Regions from separate parts of the Marinobacter sp. V34 genome, predicted to be linked through region 2. Evidence: predicted binding sites of a transcription regulator. Region 2 holds the regulator's gene; the other holds the start of a gene.

Region 1 (8,154 bases), on a different contig from region 2:
AGATGATGAACGAAGCCCGGGTCGGCGTCGGTTTTGGCGCAGCCGTGATTGGTTATCGTGGCTACATGCACAGCCTGGAATACGCCAAGGACCGCCTGCAGGGCCGCAAGCCATCGGAGAAGAACCCGGAAGCGCCTCAGGTTCCCATCATTGAACATGCCGATGTGCGACGCATGCTGTTGGCTCAGAAAGCCTACAGTGAAGGTGGTCTGGCGCTGTGCCTATACGGCGCACGCCTGATGGACGACCAGCACACCCATCCGGACGAGCAGAAACGGATGGAAGCCGGCAAACTGCTGGATCTGCTGACCCCAGTCATCAAGGCCTGGCCTTCCGAGTACGGACCCAAGGCCAACGACCTGGCTATCCAAGTCTATGGCGGCGCCGGTTACACCCGGGAATACCCGGTGGAGCAGTGCTGGCGGGATAACCGCCTGAACCCTATTCACGAAGGCACCAACGGCATCCAGGCACTGGACCTGCTGGGCCGCAAGATCTGGCAGGACCAGAGCTACGGCCTGCAGCTTCTGATGCAGGAAATGCAGGTGGACCTGGAAGCTGCCACCACCGATCGCTGCCAGCAATGGGCACTGTCCCTCAGCGAAACCCTGCAGCAAGCGGTAAAAGTGACCCAGAGCCTGGGTAAATCCCTGATGTCGGAAGATCCCGACCGGATTCTGGCCAACGCCTCCTGCTACCTGCACCTGTTCGGCCATATCATCGTATCCTGGATGTGGTTGCGTCAGGCCAATGCCGCCGCCAAGGCCCTCGGCTCTGCCAACAGTGATGAAGAAAGGAGCTTCTACCAGGGCAAGCTGCAGGCCGCCCAGTACTTCTTCCATTGGGAACTGCCCACCGTGGCACAGGATCTGGTGTTGCTCCGCAACCAGGACGATACCTGCATGAACATGAAACCGGAGTGGTTCTGAAACTGGCGGACTGACACAATCTAAACCAGACTGTAGGCAGGCTCCGGAATGCAGGTATCAGCGTTTCGGAGCGCTTTCCTATCCTGCTGCACCCACAGGGAAGAACCTGCCATGACGTCGGGACACGCCTCCAACGCCTATCGCCCGGTGCGCTGTGAAGTTCACAGTTTGCTCCGGGAGTATCTGACCTCCTCAAAGCTGGCTGAGATTGTCTATCGCGACGATGCCGGCCAGATCTGCGCAACCCATGACATCATTCGTGACCTGTTCAGTCGCGCTGGCCAGGAGTTTGTATTTCTGGGGCGTGGCCATATGGTTCGCCTTGACCACGTACTCACGCTAGACGGTATTATCGTGGCCGGTGCCATCTGATGTTTGCAGGTCATTGCTTTCTCTAACTTATTGTTGCCAATAACAAAAGCGTAATCGTCAGGTAATTGTGCCCGCACCGTCACAGTCGTAGACTTGTCGCTGTTGTTTTCACACTCCAATGAAAGGACACAATTATGAACAAGCTGACACTGAGCGCACTGGCATTGTTAATGACGCTGGGCCTTGCAGCCTGCAGCCAGGACGACGACGAAGGAGTTGATCTCGAGGAAGCCGGTGACAACGTTGAGGAAATGGCGGATGACGCCGGCGATGCGGTCGAAGAAACCTACGAAGACGCCACCGGCCAGAATGACAGCGCCTGGGACGAAACCAAGGACGCCGCAGGGGATGCTGCCGAAGAAACTGGCGAGGCAATGGACGAAACCGGTGAGGAAATGGGCGAAGCTGCCGAGGAAGCCGGCGACTCCATGCAATAAGATTGCGTCTGTGGCCTGCCCTTGATGGGCAGGCTTTTTTGGCTGTAAGAAAATGTTAAAGAAACTGTCTTTTTACTGTCTGAAATCTGTCACCTAACCCACCGACACTGTTCTCTCGAAAACCAATAACCCACTCGAGAGAGAGCAGGACCATGGCAAAGCATGATCTGGATCCCAACTACCTGGATCCCAATTACGAGCCCGTAGTCAACCATTCAAGCAATACGCCCTTTCATCAGGTCCTCGCGGCCCGTCTGCAGCGCCGCACCGTTATGAAAGGTTCCGTTGGCGCCGCGTTGGCCAGCGTCATGGGATTGGGCCTCGCCGGCTGTGGCAGCGATGACGACGATGATAGTAATGGTATGACCACCGGAAACCCCGCCAATACGGACCTGGGGTTCAAAGCCGTTGCCAGATCCACCGCAAATGAAATCGTTGTTCCCGAAGGCTATTCCTCAGTCACGTTCCTGCCCTGGGGTACCCCGATCACCGGTTCCTATCCTGAGTACAGCGCCGATGGCACCAATACCGGTGCTGATCAGGAACAGCAAATGGGCATGCACCATGACGGTGTTCATTTCTTCCCGATTGACCAGAAGGCGGGTGGCAACAGCTCAACCGAAGGCCTGTTGGTGATGAACCATGAGTATATTAATCAGGCTGCAATTCATGCCAACGGCCCGACCAATGCGGGTGATAATGGTGGTGTCCGCCCCGCCGACGAGGTTCGCAAGGAAATTGCCGCTCACGGTGTGTCTGTTGTCCACATCAAACGTGACACCAACGGTACCTGGGACATCGTCTTTGGTAGCCCATTCAATCGTCGCATCACCGGCAACACTGAAATGGACATGCGGGGCCCGTTGCGTGGCTACAGCAAGCTGGTAACCACCTACAGCCCGGACGCGACCGAAACTCGCGGTACCCTGAATAACTGCGCGATGGGCCCGACGCCCTGGGGAACTTATCTTGCGGCGGAAGAGAACTGGCATGGTTACTTTGCCAATAGTGATGCGACCCAGCCCCGCGAGCAGACCCGGCATGGTGTAGGTAGTTCGAGCCGATACGACTGGGAGCTGGCAGATAGTGCGGCCGATCAATATGTACGGTTCAACGTGAGCATGACCGGGGCTGCGGCTACAGACGATTACCGCAACGAGGCCAACACCTACGGTTTCATGGTCGAGATTGATCCGTTTACGCCGGAAAGCAAACCCCAGAAACGAACCGCATTGGGACGCTTTGGCCACGAAGGCGTCATCTTTGCGCCGGCAAAGGAAGGAGAGCCGGTGGTGTGTTACTCCGGTGACGACTCGCGTTTTGAGTACATCTACAAGTTTGTGTCGTCCCAGCCATACTACGCCGCGACGGCCGGTGGTTACCTGCTGGATGAGGGTACCCTGTACGTTGCCCGTTTCAACGAGGATGGCTCAGGTGACTGGCTGGCGCTGGACCTGGACGACGCGGATTTCGCCAGCAAGGTTGCTGCGGCCGAAGGCAACATGGTTGGCGATATCCAGTTCGACGGTTTTGAGAACCAGGCTGACGTTTTGCTAAATACGCGCCTCGCAGCCGATATCGCCGGTGCTACGACGATGGACCGCCCGGAATGGGGCGCTGTGGATCCCAACTCTGGCGAGGTCTATTTCACCCTGACAAACAACTCGAACCGGGGCCAGCCAGGGTTCGACGACGTCAACGCCGCCAACCCGAACTCTCCCAATGCCACCGGCCACATCATTCGCTGGACAGAAGAAGGTAACGATCACACGGCGACCAGCTTTGACTGGGACATCTTTGTCTTTGCTGGCGAGCAGGGTACGGAAACCGTTGTTGATGGTGAAACCGTCGTCTCACTGAACGACGACAACATTTTCAACAGCCCGGATGGGCTCTGGTTCGACTACAACGGCCGCCTGTGGATCCAGACCGATGGCTCTGATGCTGATCCGTACTTCAACAACATGATGCTGGCTGCCAATCCGGAAACCCGCGAAATCAAGCGCTTCTTTGTGGGCCCCCAGGGTTGCGAGGTTACGGGTGTCGTCAGTACGCCGGATGTGAAGACCATGTTCGTCAACATTCAGCATCCGGACGGCAACTGGCCGAACGCGGCGGAGTCCCGTCCCCGAGACGCCACCGTTATTGTGACCAAAGACGACGGCGGTGTGATCGGAGCCTGACAGAGGCTGCCGCACGTCGATTAAAACAAGCCGCAACACCGGATTTGTCCATCAGGATGGCTTCGGTGTTGCGGTTTTTTGTTTCAGTTCTTCCTCAATCTGCCGTAAAACCAGTATTGCTCAACTAAAGTAGCAGTTATAAGTAAAGGTCAATTCTTTACTCTCACGAGTAGTCGTCAAAAAAGATGCATTCACTAATAATGAAAACAATGAGGTGGATATGGGTTTGCTCAGTCGGCCTGTTCTGGTTGTGGGGATGTCACTCGCCGTTGTCGTCGCCTTTGGGGCTTTTCTGGTGGCGCCGTTGATAGGATTGGATAGCGCGTCGCTGGTGGCTGGCGTGGCTATTGGCCTGGTCGTCGCCACCGCGTATCTGGTTTTACGCGTGCTGGAACCGGCGGAACGTTCCATCAAGCAACTCAACGCCGGTGAGCTGCCAGCGGATAGTCCACTGGGCAAACAGTGTGCAAGCCTCCTTGCGGATGCCAAAGCAGGGCGTGCGCTGGTGGAAACACTGTCTGGCAGTGCCGACAAAAGTGCCATCTCTGCGGCCCAGGTGTCCTACGCGGCCGACCAACTAAAAACCCGCCTGGACCGGCAGGTCAGTGAAACCGCGCACATGGCGGAGTATGCGGGGCAAATTACCGAGAGTGTGCGTGAGTCTGCCCAGCAGGCCACCGACGCTGCAACCATGGCTCTGCAGAATCGTCAGGTGAGCGTTGAGGGCCGTGATGCGCTGACCTCCGCCATCAATAGCGTGCGAGCCGTGCACGAGCAGTCCAGCGAAAACCTCAGGTTAATTCAGGAACTGAACGAGAAATCCAACAAGATCCAGGGTGTTACTACCACCATTCAGGGCATCGCGGAACAAACCAACCTGCTTGCCTTAAATGCGGCGATTGAAGCAGCTCGTGCCGGCGATCAGGGCCGGGGCTTTGCGGTGGTTGCCGACGAAGTCAGGCAATTGGCCGGGCGAACGGCTCAGGCAACAGGTGAGGTGGCCGAAACGCTGCAGGAAATACGTTCCGACACCTCCCTGATTGTCTCGCGGATTGAGGACCTGGCCAAGAGCGTTGAATCCGGCCTGGGGTCAGTTGAAAGCGTTGGTGAGCGCCTGGATCAGATTCGTGATCAGTCCGACCGTGTGCAGCAGCAAGTGGCGCGAATTGCCGAAATTGACCAGAATAACGAGCAGAGTCTGAAGCAGGTGTCGTCGGCCATTGAAACGGTTCGGGACCAGATTACCGAAAGCGATACCAGCGTTGCGTCGCTTGCCCAGCAGGCAGCGACGCTGATGGAACTGGCGGAAGAAGCCAACGCGGCGTTTGCGTTGAACAGCGGTGAAAGCTATCACCGGTTTTTCTACGACCAGGCCCGGCAGGGGGCAGACCGGATTGGTAAGCTCTTTGAACAGGCGGTTCGTGATGGACAGCTGGCAGAAAACGCCCTGTTTGATAAAAAAAGAGCCCCCATTCCTAAAACCGATCCGCCGAAGTATTCGAGCAGCTTTGACCGGTTTACGGATCAACAATTGCCAACTGTGCAAGAAGCGGTGAAAGGGGCCCATCCGTCCATGGTCTTCGCGATTGCCGCAGCGCCGGATGGCTATGTGCCGACTCACAATCGCGATTTCGCTCACGCACCAACGGGTGACCCGAAAGTGGATCTGGTCAAGAGTCGCAGCAAGCGGCTGTTTAACGACCGTACCGGTGCCCGTTGTGGCAGCCATACCCAGAATATGCTGCTGCAGACCTACCGCCGGGATACCGGCGAGGTTATGCATGACCTGTCAGTGCCGATTTACGTGAATGGCAAGCATTGGGGCGGCTTCCGTCTGGGTTACAAACCGGACAGCCGCTGAGCTCCAGCGGTTTCCGGTGCCTGTTGCTGTGATACACTGCGAGCGTGGAGCCAGAGGAGAGTGACTTGTCAGAGCACGAATACGTCCCCGCCAACGCAGATCCCATATCACGACGTGAAGAACCAAGCCGCAACCTGGCTGTGCTGGTTTATATCCTGCAGGCGCTGTCGTTCTTTGTCGGAGGCATTACCGGTCTGGTGGGTGTGATCATCAATTACGTCAAGCTTGATGACGTAAGGAACACCTGGATAGAGCCCCATTTCCGTTGGCAGATACGGACCTTCTGGATCGGCCTGTTATGGACGGTGATTGGCATTGTGACGACGCCACTGATCATCGGCTGGTTTGTGTTGCTGGGCATCTCCATCTGGATCATCTACCGCATTGTAAAAGGTGCCCTGGCCCTGAACGACGGAAAGTCCCCACAGGTGAGTTAGCTTGCACTGACTTCCCTGAGCCGGGTAGCGCTGATGGCGCCGGCCAGCCCCATGAGGCCCAGGGTGATGATGACCGCCACATCCGAGATCATCGCGACGAGGGCTGTCAGCCCGCCGGTTACCAGCAACAGGGCACCGATAACGGTATTGCTGACGGATGTGTAGTCAGTGCGCTTGTTGCCTCCGGCCATATCCACAAGATAGGTCTTGCGCCCGAGGCGAACCCCGGCGTGTGCAATGCTCAAGACGAAGAACGCAGCCGGATAGAACCAGCCTCCGCCAATGCCGCTCCCCACTAACAATGCCGTGACTCCCACCATCAGGCATACGCCGCTGGCAATGATTGCTCCCCGGATCATGACTTGCCTGCTGGATTCATCCGCCATCCAGCCCCATACACTCGCACTGATCGAACTGGCCAGGCTGCTTGCCAGCAGGAACACACCCAGCAGCCATCCGCTGTCGGTGTTTTTTTGGGCGAGCACCACAAAGTAGGGGGATGCCAGCGCGGAACACAGTAGTAAGGCCCGGGTAATCACGAAATGCCGGAATGGAGGGTCATCCCTTAACAGGGAGAGGCTGTTTATCGCGTCCCCCAAGGCGTTACCACCACCGCCGGTTTCGCCCTCGTATTCATCAACAGATGCGAACAGAATGCCAGCGATGACCCAGAGGCTCGCAGCCAGCAATAGCAGGAGGGTGTAGAAGAGTATCCCGGGATCGCCTCGTTCCCAGAACAACAGAGCCGTCAGTACCACGGTGGCGGTGCCACCAATGGTAGAGGCCAGCCCCGATAGCCGGCCCCGGCGCTTCTTGGGGATGCATTTGCCTTGCACGTCTTTCATGGACACCGAACAGAACCCGCGGGCCAGCGAAAACAGCACCAATGCGCCCACCACGCCGGCGCCCGCGGCGTAGCCCTCCAGAAACCAGACGCTCGCTGCCATGCCCAGAACACTGGCCGCCTGGCCAAAGCTTCCCAGGGTCCAGAACCATTTACGCACGGGCTTGCGCCGCACCCAGGCCCCAATCACCATTTGCGGAATCATCGAGCCAGACTCCCGGATCGGGACCAGCCAGGCCACCAGGGCAGGCGCCCCGATAGCGCTCAAAAGCCAGGCCAGCACGGTCTTGGGGCTGATCAGCAAATCACCAAGTTTGGTCAGCACGTTGCTGCCGAGGATCAGGAAGAAATTGCGTGGCACCTCGCGGCAGGCTTCTTCGGGGATGTCCGTGCAAACCCGGGCGTCTTCTTCGTTGGCAATCAGGCTGTAAACCTGGTCGAGGGTGTCCTTGTTTCTGGCGGGCAAGGTGCCGTCCTCCTGAACGAATGGCTTATAAGGATACCAGCTAAGGCCTGTCGCCTTAAGGCAGGAGAACGGAGTTGCGGGGGATTCAGACCAGGTGGTGGTCCCATTGAACCGGCAGATCGGCGATTTGCCGTGGCTGGTTGTCCTGTCCCAGGCGCACCAGTTTTCCGCGTCCGGAGGAAATCAGGAAATCGCCTCCTGACAAAGCCTGAACACCAGCGCAGTCGGGGATAGACGCCCTGGCCAGCAGTTCGCCAGTGATGCCATTGAACACCACGGCGGTGCCACCCACCGGGGACGCGGCAGCGACAAGGTCGCTCTCCGGGTGGGCAACCACGCTGGCGATGTAGTTGGCCAGCGCTGCCTGGGTATCCTCATCGAATCGGACTTCCTGGAGCTGTCCGCTTTCCAGCCGGGCGATGAGGGCAGGTGACTCGTGAAGCGGGCCCTGGTACTGATAGGCAACGTACACCCGGCCGTTTGAACCGGTACTGACGTGACGGGCGCTTTGCTGGTGATGGGCAGGGTTGAATCGCCCAATAATTCGACCACTGTGACGGTTCATCAGGATCAGCGCGGGTTCCATGGTGTCGAGGTTCAGCTTGAGGCGATCGTAGTCCGGATG
Region 2 (8,154 bases):
TTGAGGCTGGCGCTCAACGTTGCCTCCACGCGGATTGTTCTGCTCAACGGCCATGAGGGCGGTGATGCGGCCGGTAAGGTGATCGAATCGTTCGGCGCGGTCCTCATCGGCGGTAACTACGCGGTTGGCCTTGTCGTCTTCGCCATCCTCATGATCATCAACTTCCTGGTGGTGACCAAAGGTGCCGGCCGAGTGTCGGAAGTCAGCGCGCGTTTCACCCTGGATGCCATGCCGGGTAAGCAGATGGCCATCGATGCCGACCTCAATGCCGGTCTTATCAACCAGGAAGAAGCCAAGCATCGCCGGGCTGAAATCGCCCAGGAGGCCGATTTCTACGGCTCCATGGACGGCGCCAGTAAATTCGTCAAGGGCGACGCCATCGCCGGCCTGTTGATCCTGGCCATTAACCTGATCGGTGGCATTGCCATCGGTATGCTTCAGCACGGTCTCGATTTTGGTACCGCTACACAGAACTATGCACTACTGACCATTGGTGACGGCCTGGTGGCACAGATTCCGTCACTGCTGCTGTCGACGTCTGCAGCGATCATGGTTACCCGGGTAACGTCCAGCCAGGACATGGGCGGGCAGATACTGCAACAAATGTTCAATGCCCCCAAGGCGCTGGGTATCGCGGCCGTTATCCTCATCATTCTTGGCCTGATTCCTGGCATGCCGCACGTGGCATTCCTTGGTCTGGGTGCGATTGCAGGTGGTATTGCCTGGTACATATGGCAACAGGAACGCCAGACCGTCGAGGAGGATGGTGTGTTCCCGGTCCGGGGCGGCGGTGCCCGCCCGGCAGGCCCGGGGCGCGACCTGCCGCCCGGTGGTGAGGGCGGTGAACACAGTGCCCAGCTGCCGCCGCCGGGGGAGACCCGGGAGCTCGGTTGGGACGATGTGGCCACCGTGGATATTGTGGGCCTGGAGGTGGGCTACCGCCTGATTCCGCTGGTGGATAAATCCCAGGGCGGTCAGCTTCTCAGTCGCATCAAGGGGGTTCGTAAAAAGCTCTCACAGGATCTGGGCTTCCTTATGCCCTCGGTCCATATCCGCGACAACCTCGACCTTATGCCCAACGTTTACCGAATCACCCTGATGGGCGTCACCATTGCCGAGGCAGAAATTCACCCGGACCGTGAACTGGCGATTGACCCCGGTCAGGTATTCGGCAAGATCGAGGGAATAGAGGGCAAAGACCCGGCCTTCGGCCTGGATGCCAGCTGGATCGAGCCGGACAAGAAAGATCAGGCACAGACCCTTGGGTATACCGTCGTGGACGCCAGTACTGTCGTGGCGACACACCTTAATCAGATCCTCCAGAAACACGCCCACGAACTGCTTGGCCATGAGGAAGTCCAGAAATGGCTGGACCAGCTCGAGAAAGTGTCGCCAAAGCTGGCGGAAGAATTGGTGCCTACCACCGTTTCCATCAGCCTGTTGTTGAAGGTGTTGCAGAACCTGTTGAAAGAGGAAGTACCGATCCGCGACATGCGGTCTATCGCGGAGGCCATTGTCAACGTCCATCCGAAGAGCCAGGACCCGAAACTGCTGACCACGGTTGCCCGCCAGTCGCTGCGCCGGATGATTGTTCAGAGTATCTGTGGCAACGACGCAGAGATTCCGGTGATTACTCTGGACCCGGACTTGGAACAGTTATTGCTAAAGTCTATGCAACAGAGTCAACAATCCGGCGGTCAGGAAGACATCGGGCTGGTATTGGAGCCGAATATGGTTGAGAAGCTCCAACGGTCGCTCCAGGACAGCGTCCAGCGCCAGGAGATGCTGGGCAAGCCGGCGATTCTACTGGTTTCCGGGCCCTTGCGCCCGGTGCTGGCGAAGTTTGCCAGCTACGGAGTAGAGCGCCTGCACGTGCTGTCGTACCAGGAAATTCCGGATAACAAACAGATCACTATTGTCGCATCCGTCGGTCAGTAAAGGCCGCGGCTGGAAAGGCGGAAGGCGCTGGAAAGTGCTGACCGGGGAGGAGTCATCATTATGAAAGTAAAGCGGTTTTTTGCCCAAAGCATGGCAGAGGCACTGCGTCAGGTGCGGGATCAGATGGGGCCCGATGCCGTAATCCTTTCCAATCGTCGTGTGGATGGTGGTGTCGAAATTGTGACAGCGCTCGATTATGACGAAAACATGGCGCGTCAGCGCCTCGGTGATGCGGCACGGGAAGCCACCAATGGCTCACGGCTCGCCGAGTTGCAGGCGGAACAGCATCGCCGCCTGGAGGACGAGCTCGGCCGCTCCCGGGATCGTATTCGGGAAGTGCGGGAAAAGCGCGCGACCTATGGCAACGCGGTCTCGGGTGGGGAATTCGGCCACGCAGGCCTGTCGAAAGAATCGCTTGCCGATGGCGACATAATGGTTGAAGAGCCAACAGCTGCCAGCGCCGCCTATTCCGGTGAGCTGGCGCAAATGCGCGCGGAAATCAGTTCCCTTCGCGATCTGGTCAGTGCCCGGAACGGCGGTGAACCTGAACAAACAGCGGTGAACGCAGTACAGAAGAGGCTGTCTGAAAAGTTGCAGGAATTCGGTCTCGGACTGGAGCTTGCCAATTCTCTGTCCCGGCGTCACCGTGCAGGGCGGCTCGAGGATGGCTGGAAGCAGTCTCTGAAAATGTTGGCCGCCGGAGTCAAGACCGCGCGCACGGAGTGGGCGGAAGAGGGCGGTGTCTATGCCCTGGTGGGACCAACCGGGTCCGGCAAGACGACGACCATCGGCAAGCTGGCCGCGCATTACGTGCTGCGCCACGGCCCCGACTCCCTGGCACTGGTCACCACCGATCGCTATCGGGTCGCGGCTCATGAGCAACTATTCGTGTTCGGGCGCATACTGAACGTTCCGGTGCGGGTCGTGGACGAAACACATTCCCTGGATGACATACTGGACGAGCTGTCGGACCGCCACCTGGTGTTGATTGACACCGCAGGCCTGACCAGTACCGACAAGGGCTACGAAGAGCAGCTCATGGAGCTGGCTCGCAGTCACCACCGGATTCGAACCCATCTGGTGGTTTCGGCCACCAGTCAGCCGCGCATCATGAAATCCGTCTGGCATTGCTATAAGATGGCAAATCTTACGGGTTGTGTGATGACCAAAATCGATGAAGCACTGACCCTGGGTGAATCGCTGGGATTCGTCATGGAAACGGGATTGCCGGTGGCGTATTACACCGACGGGCAGAAAATCCCGGAAGACCTGCACCACGCTGAGTCCATTCCGCTGGTGCGGTTGGCCGTGGAGAGGCTGAAGAAACTCCAGCAGCAACAGGCAGTCGCTGTTTAAAAACAACACAGCCTGCGGTTAAACGCGGCAAGAGATCAGAGTCAGTATGAGCAAACCACATCCGGTACAGGTGATTGCCGTTTCCGGCGGGAAAGGGGGCGTTGGCAAGAGTAACGTTTCAGTGAACCTTGGCATCGCACTCGCGCAAATGGGACGTCGGGTGGTGCTGCTAGACGCCGACCTGGGCCTTGCCAACATTGACGTGCTTCTGGGTATTACCTCCAATCGCAATATCCAGGACGTGATTGCCGGTGAATGTGACCTGCGGGACGTGCTGGTCAATGGCCCCGGTGGTATCAAAATCGTCCCTGCCTCCTCGGGAACTCAGCGTATGACCCAGCTTTCCACCCTGGAGCATGCTGGCCTGATCAATGCTTTCAGTGAGCTCGGCGACCAGATCGATGTGCTGATTGTTGATACCGCTGCGGGTATTTCCGAGTCGGTGGTCAGCTTCCTCCGAGCCTCACAGGAACTATTGCTGGTCGTCTGTGATGAACCTACCTCTATTACCGACGCCTACGCTCTTATAAAGCTTATGAACCGGGATTACGGTACCAACCGCTTCCGTATACTGGCTAATCAGGTCAGGAATGAGCAGGAAGGTCGCCATTTGTTTGAAAAACTGACCCGGGTTACCGAGCGCTTTCTTGATGTGGCACTACAATATGTGGGTATGGTGCCGTATGACGAGGCCGTAAAAAAGGCGGTACAGCGCCAGCGTGCCGTGTTGGATGCCTATCCGCGAGCAAAAGCGTCGTTGGCGATCAAGAGCCTTGCGGAGAAAGTGGATAGCTGGCCGCTGCCATCGTCGCCCCGGGGACATCTGGAATTCTTTGTGGAGCGGCTCGTCGAAGTCTGATTTTGATCCTGTCACTGAATAGCCGGATACATGACATTGGCGAAAGAACTTGGAATCTACAACCGGACGGGTACACGAGGACCTTCCCAACTCGTTGAGGAGCAGGCCCCGCTGGTCAAAAAAATAGCGCTTCACCTCATGGCGCGGCTGCCGGCATCTGTCCAGCTGGATGATCTTATGCAGGCAGGCATGATTGGCTTGTTGGAAGCTGCACAGCGATACAGTTCCGACAAGGGGGCTACCTTTGAGACCTACGCCGGTATCCGGATCCGCGGAGCCATGGTGGATGAAATTCGCAAGGGTGATTGGGTCCCCCGATCCGTCCACAGGAACTCCCGCCGCATTGCCAAAGCCATCAAGGCTGTCGAGGACCGCCTGGGCCGGGAAGCTCAAGACTCGGAAGTGGCCGAGGAGCTTGGGTTGGACCTCGACGAATACTATTCCTCTCTGAGCGATGCCAACAGTGGCCGACTTTTTAGTCTGGATGAGCTCAATGAATCCGGCGAGCTGCCGATAGAAGAAACAGAGGACAGTGATAACCCATTGGATGGTCTGGCGTCTGACAATTTCCGGAAGAGCCTGGCCACTGCGATTGGTGACCTGCCCGAGCGAGAAAAGCTGGTGCTCAGCCTTTATTACCAGGAAGAGCTGAACCTGAAGGAAATAGGCGCTGTGTTGGGTGTTAGTGAAAGTCGGGTCAGCCAGATTCACAGCCAGGCCGCGCTCCGTCTGCGGGGGCGTCTTACTGGTTGGCAGAGCTGAACAGGCCGCCAGTCACGTTGAACGGCGTTGCCAGGCATTCTTTACTGTAGCCTTTTGGTAACCGGTGCTTTACAACCGGCCCAAAGGTCACACAATAAGCGGTTAAACTACCGGCCTGCTAGACTGTGAGCCGGAAGCCAAAAACGAATTCCGGGCGTTTTTAACTGGAGGTCCCATTGGACAAGAATATGAAAATCCTGATTGTGGATGACTTCTCCACAATGCGACGGATCATTAAGAACCTGCTTCGCGATCTCGGTTTTACCAATACTGACGAAGCAGACGATGGCAATACGGCACTGCCGATGCTCAGGAGCGGCAAATACGATTTTCTGGTAACCGATTGGAATATGCCAGGGATGTCCGGGCTCGATCTGCTCAAGGAGGTCCGTGCCGATGACAGCCTGAAAACCCTGCCTGTGCTCATGGTGACCGCCGAAGCGAAGCGCGACCAGATCGTCGCCGCTGCGCAAGCCGGCGTGAACGGCTATGTGGTCAAGCCCTTCACGGCTGCCGTACTCAAGGAGAAGATTGAGAAAATCTTCGAACGCATCCAGTAATCAGAGGTCGGACGGCTCCCATGAGCAATAGCAAAAAAGACCAACAGGGGCTCGACCCGGAGGTTACGGAGAAACTCCGCAGCCAGGCGGCCGAACTGCTTGAGCAGGTCAATGCCGGCGACTATGGCCGTGCGATGAGCCTGATCAATGAGCTGAGCGAGGTCAGGGACCAGAGCCTGTATCGGGAAGTCGGCCGATTGACCCGCAGCCTCCATGAGGCAATCCGAAATTTCCAGGTCGATCCCCGGAACGACGAACAGTCAGAAGCTCTGTCGAAGATGACCGATGCCTCGGATCGTCTGGAATACGTGGTTCAGATGACCGGCAAAGCAGCCAATCGGACCATGGATCTGGTTGAGGAGGCTATGCCCAAGGCCAGCGCCCTCCGTGATGAGGCCGCCGAGCTGAGAGACCAGTGGCAGAAACTTCGCCGCCGTGAGATGGCCCCGGCGGAATTCCGTGAGCTCTATGCCCGTATCGACACATTTTTCGTAACCCTGAATACCGATGCCGGGGCGATGTACGACAACCTGTCGGAAATTCTCCTGGCCCAGGATTTTCAGGACCTCACAGGACAGGTGATCCAAAAGGTCACCACTCTGGTTAAAGAGGTGGAAGAACATCTGTTGAGCCTGGTAGTGATGGCGAGCCATGTGGACCAGATGACCGGCACCGTGCATGAACTGGAAGAACGGGAAAAGATATCGGCGGAACAGGGTGTCGGTCCACAGATCAAGGCCGAAGAACGCGAAGACGTAGTATCGGGGCAGGACGATGTTGATGATCTTCTGTCCAGTCTCGGTTTCTGAGTAAAAGAGGGTAACGCATGGCGCTTGATGCCGATGAAGAGATCCTGCAGGACTTCCTTGTTGAAGCAGGCGAGATACTCGAAAAGCTGTCGGAGCAACTGGTCGACCTGGAACAAAACCCGGACGACAGTGATCTGCTCAACGCCATCTTCCGGGGCTTTCACACCGTAAAGGGCGGTGCCGGGTTTCTGCAGCTCGATGCCTTGGTGAACTGCTGCCATTCCGCGGAAAACGTCTTCGATATCCTGCGCAACCACAAGCGCAAAGTGGATTCCGAGTTGATGGACGTGGTGCTGGAAGCCTTGGATCACGTCAATGCCATGTTTGAACAGGTTCGCCATCACGAAGAACCGACTCCAGCTCCCGAGGAACTGATCGCAGCTCTGGACGCACTGGCGCAGCCGGCAGGGGAGTCGGCGCCAGCAAACGCAGCGGTCGCTCGCGAAGAACAATACGAGAGCGATGAAGCCAGTTCCGGTGACGATGGCGGTGATATTACCGACGATGAATTCGAGCGGTTGCTGGATGCCCTGGAAGAGGAAAAGACCGGCGCTCCGGTTTCCAGCGGCGACAGCAATGAGCCTTCCGGTGATGAGGGCGGGAGCGGAGACGACATCTCCGATGATGAATTCGAGGCCCTGCTCGACCAGTTGCACGGAAAGGGTCAGTTTTCAGGCCCACCTGAATCCAGCAAGGAAGTCCCTGACAGTCAGGATACATCGGCTGGCAACGTTGCCAGCGATGAGGCCGGTGACAGCAAGGGTGGCGGCGACCTGATTTCGGACGACGAGTTCGAAAAGTTGCTGGATGACCTGCATGGTAAGGGCGGTAGCCCCACGGCAGAAACTGCCGAATCGGCCCCTGCGCCTGCTGCGAAGCAGCCTGCCGCCAAACCTGCCAGTGCCAAGACTGACAAGCCCGCCCAATCGGCTGGTAAACCCGAAAAAGCCCCTGCGGAGAATGGCAAGGCAGGCGTAACACCTGCGATGCCGGCACGGGACGCCAATGCGCCGGTTGCCGAAACCTCGGTACGGGTGGACACCAAACGCCTGGACGACATCATGAACATGGTGGGTGAGCTGGTGCTGGTGCGTAACCGGTTACAGCGTCTGGGTGCCCAGAGTGAAGACGAGCATATGCACAAGGCTGTCTCCAATCTGGACGTGGTCACCACCGACCTCCAGGCCGCAGTGATGGCAACGCGGATGCAGCCCATCAAGAAAGTGTTTGGCCGCTTCCCGCGGGTGGTTCGCGATCTGGCCCGCAGCCTGAAAAAAGAAATCAACCTTGAGATGCACGGCGAAGAGACCGACCTGGACAAAAACCTGGTGGAGGCGCTGTCCGATCCTCTGGTCCACCTTGTTCGCAACTCGGTTGATCACGGTATAGAAGCACCCGATGTTCGTGAAAAGGCGGGCAAGCCTCGTCAGGGCCGTGTCACTCTGTCTGCCGAGCAGGAAGGGGATCACATCCTGTTGTCCATCGAAGACGACGGTGCCGGCATGGATCCGGATGTGCTGCGCCGAAAAGCAGTTGAAAAGGGCATCTATGAACAGGACGCCGCCGATCGGCTGACCAACACCGAGTGCTACAACCTGATTTTCGCCGCCGGGTTCTCCACCAAGGACCAGATATCCGACGTGTCCGGTCGCGGTGTCGGCATGGACGTGGTGAAAACCAAGATCAGCCAGCTTAACGGGCAGCTGAGCGTGGAGTCGGAGCTGGGTAAGGGCTCACGCATCGTCATCAAAGTACCGCTGACCCTGGCCATCATGCCTACCCTGATGATCATGCTTGGCGACCAGTCCTTTGCGCTGCCGTTGGTGAACGTGGTTGAGATCTTCCATCTGGACCTCAGCAAGAAGAACAT

What was found. Region 2 encodes FliA, which starts transcription of late flagellar genes. Its sites were predicted from a motif close to CTAAAGTTTNNNNNNNNNNNGCCGNTAA; they were not measured.
Region 1: the regulator FliA is predicted to act here: its motif matches at 4,003-4,030, upstream of AC0B60_RS11260 (methyl-accepting chemotaxis protein).

What each region holds. Positions count from the first base shown of each region.
Region 1 is NZ_JBUPZY010000006.1:31,336-39,489, reverse strand. It holds gene AC0B60_RS11280 (acyl-CoA dehydrogenase) at 1-929, shown strand, start outside; gene AC0B60_RS11275 (hypothetical protein) at 1,041-1,301, shown strand; gene AC0B60_RS11270 (hypothetical protein) at 1,436-1,738, shown strand; gene AC0B60_RS11265 (PhoX family protein) at 1,891-3,921, shown strand; gene AC0B60_RS11260 (methyl-accepting chemotaxis protein) at 4,142-5,782, shown strand; gene AC0B60_RS11255 (DUF4870 family protein) at 5,848-6,219, shown strand; gene AC0B60_RS11250 (MFS transporter) at 6,216-7,529, opposite strand; gene AC0B60_RS11245 (DUF1513 domain-containing protein) at 7,615-8,154, opposite strand, start outside.
Region 2 is NZ_JBUPZY010000003.1:207,933-216,086, reverse strand. It holds gene flhA (flagellar biosynthesis protein FlhA) at 1-1,938, shown strand, start outside; gene flhF (flagellar biosynthesis protein FlhF) at 1,999-3,294, shown strand; gene AC0B60_RS06460 (MinD/ParA family protein) at 3,341-4,153, shown strand; gene AC0B60_RS06455 (RNA polymerase sigma factor FliA) at 4,184-4,915, shown strand; gene cheY (chemotaxis response regulator CheY) at 5,092-5,475, shown strand; gene AC0B60_RS06445 (protein phosphatase CheZ) at 5,496-6,284, shown strand; gene AC0B60_RS06440 (chemotaxis protein CheA) at 6,302-8,154, shown strand, end outside.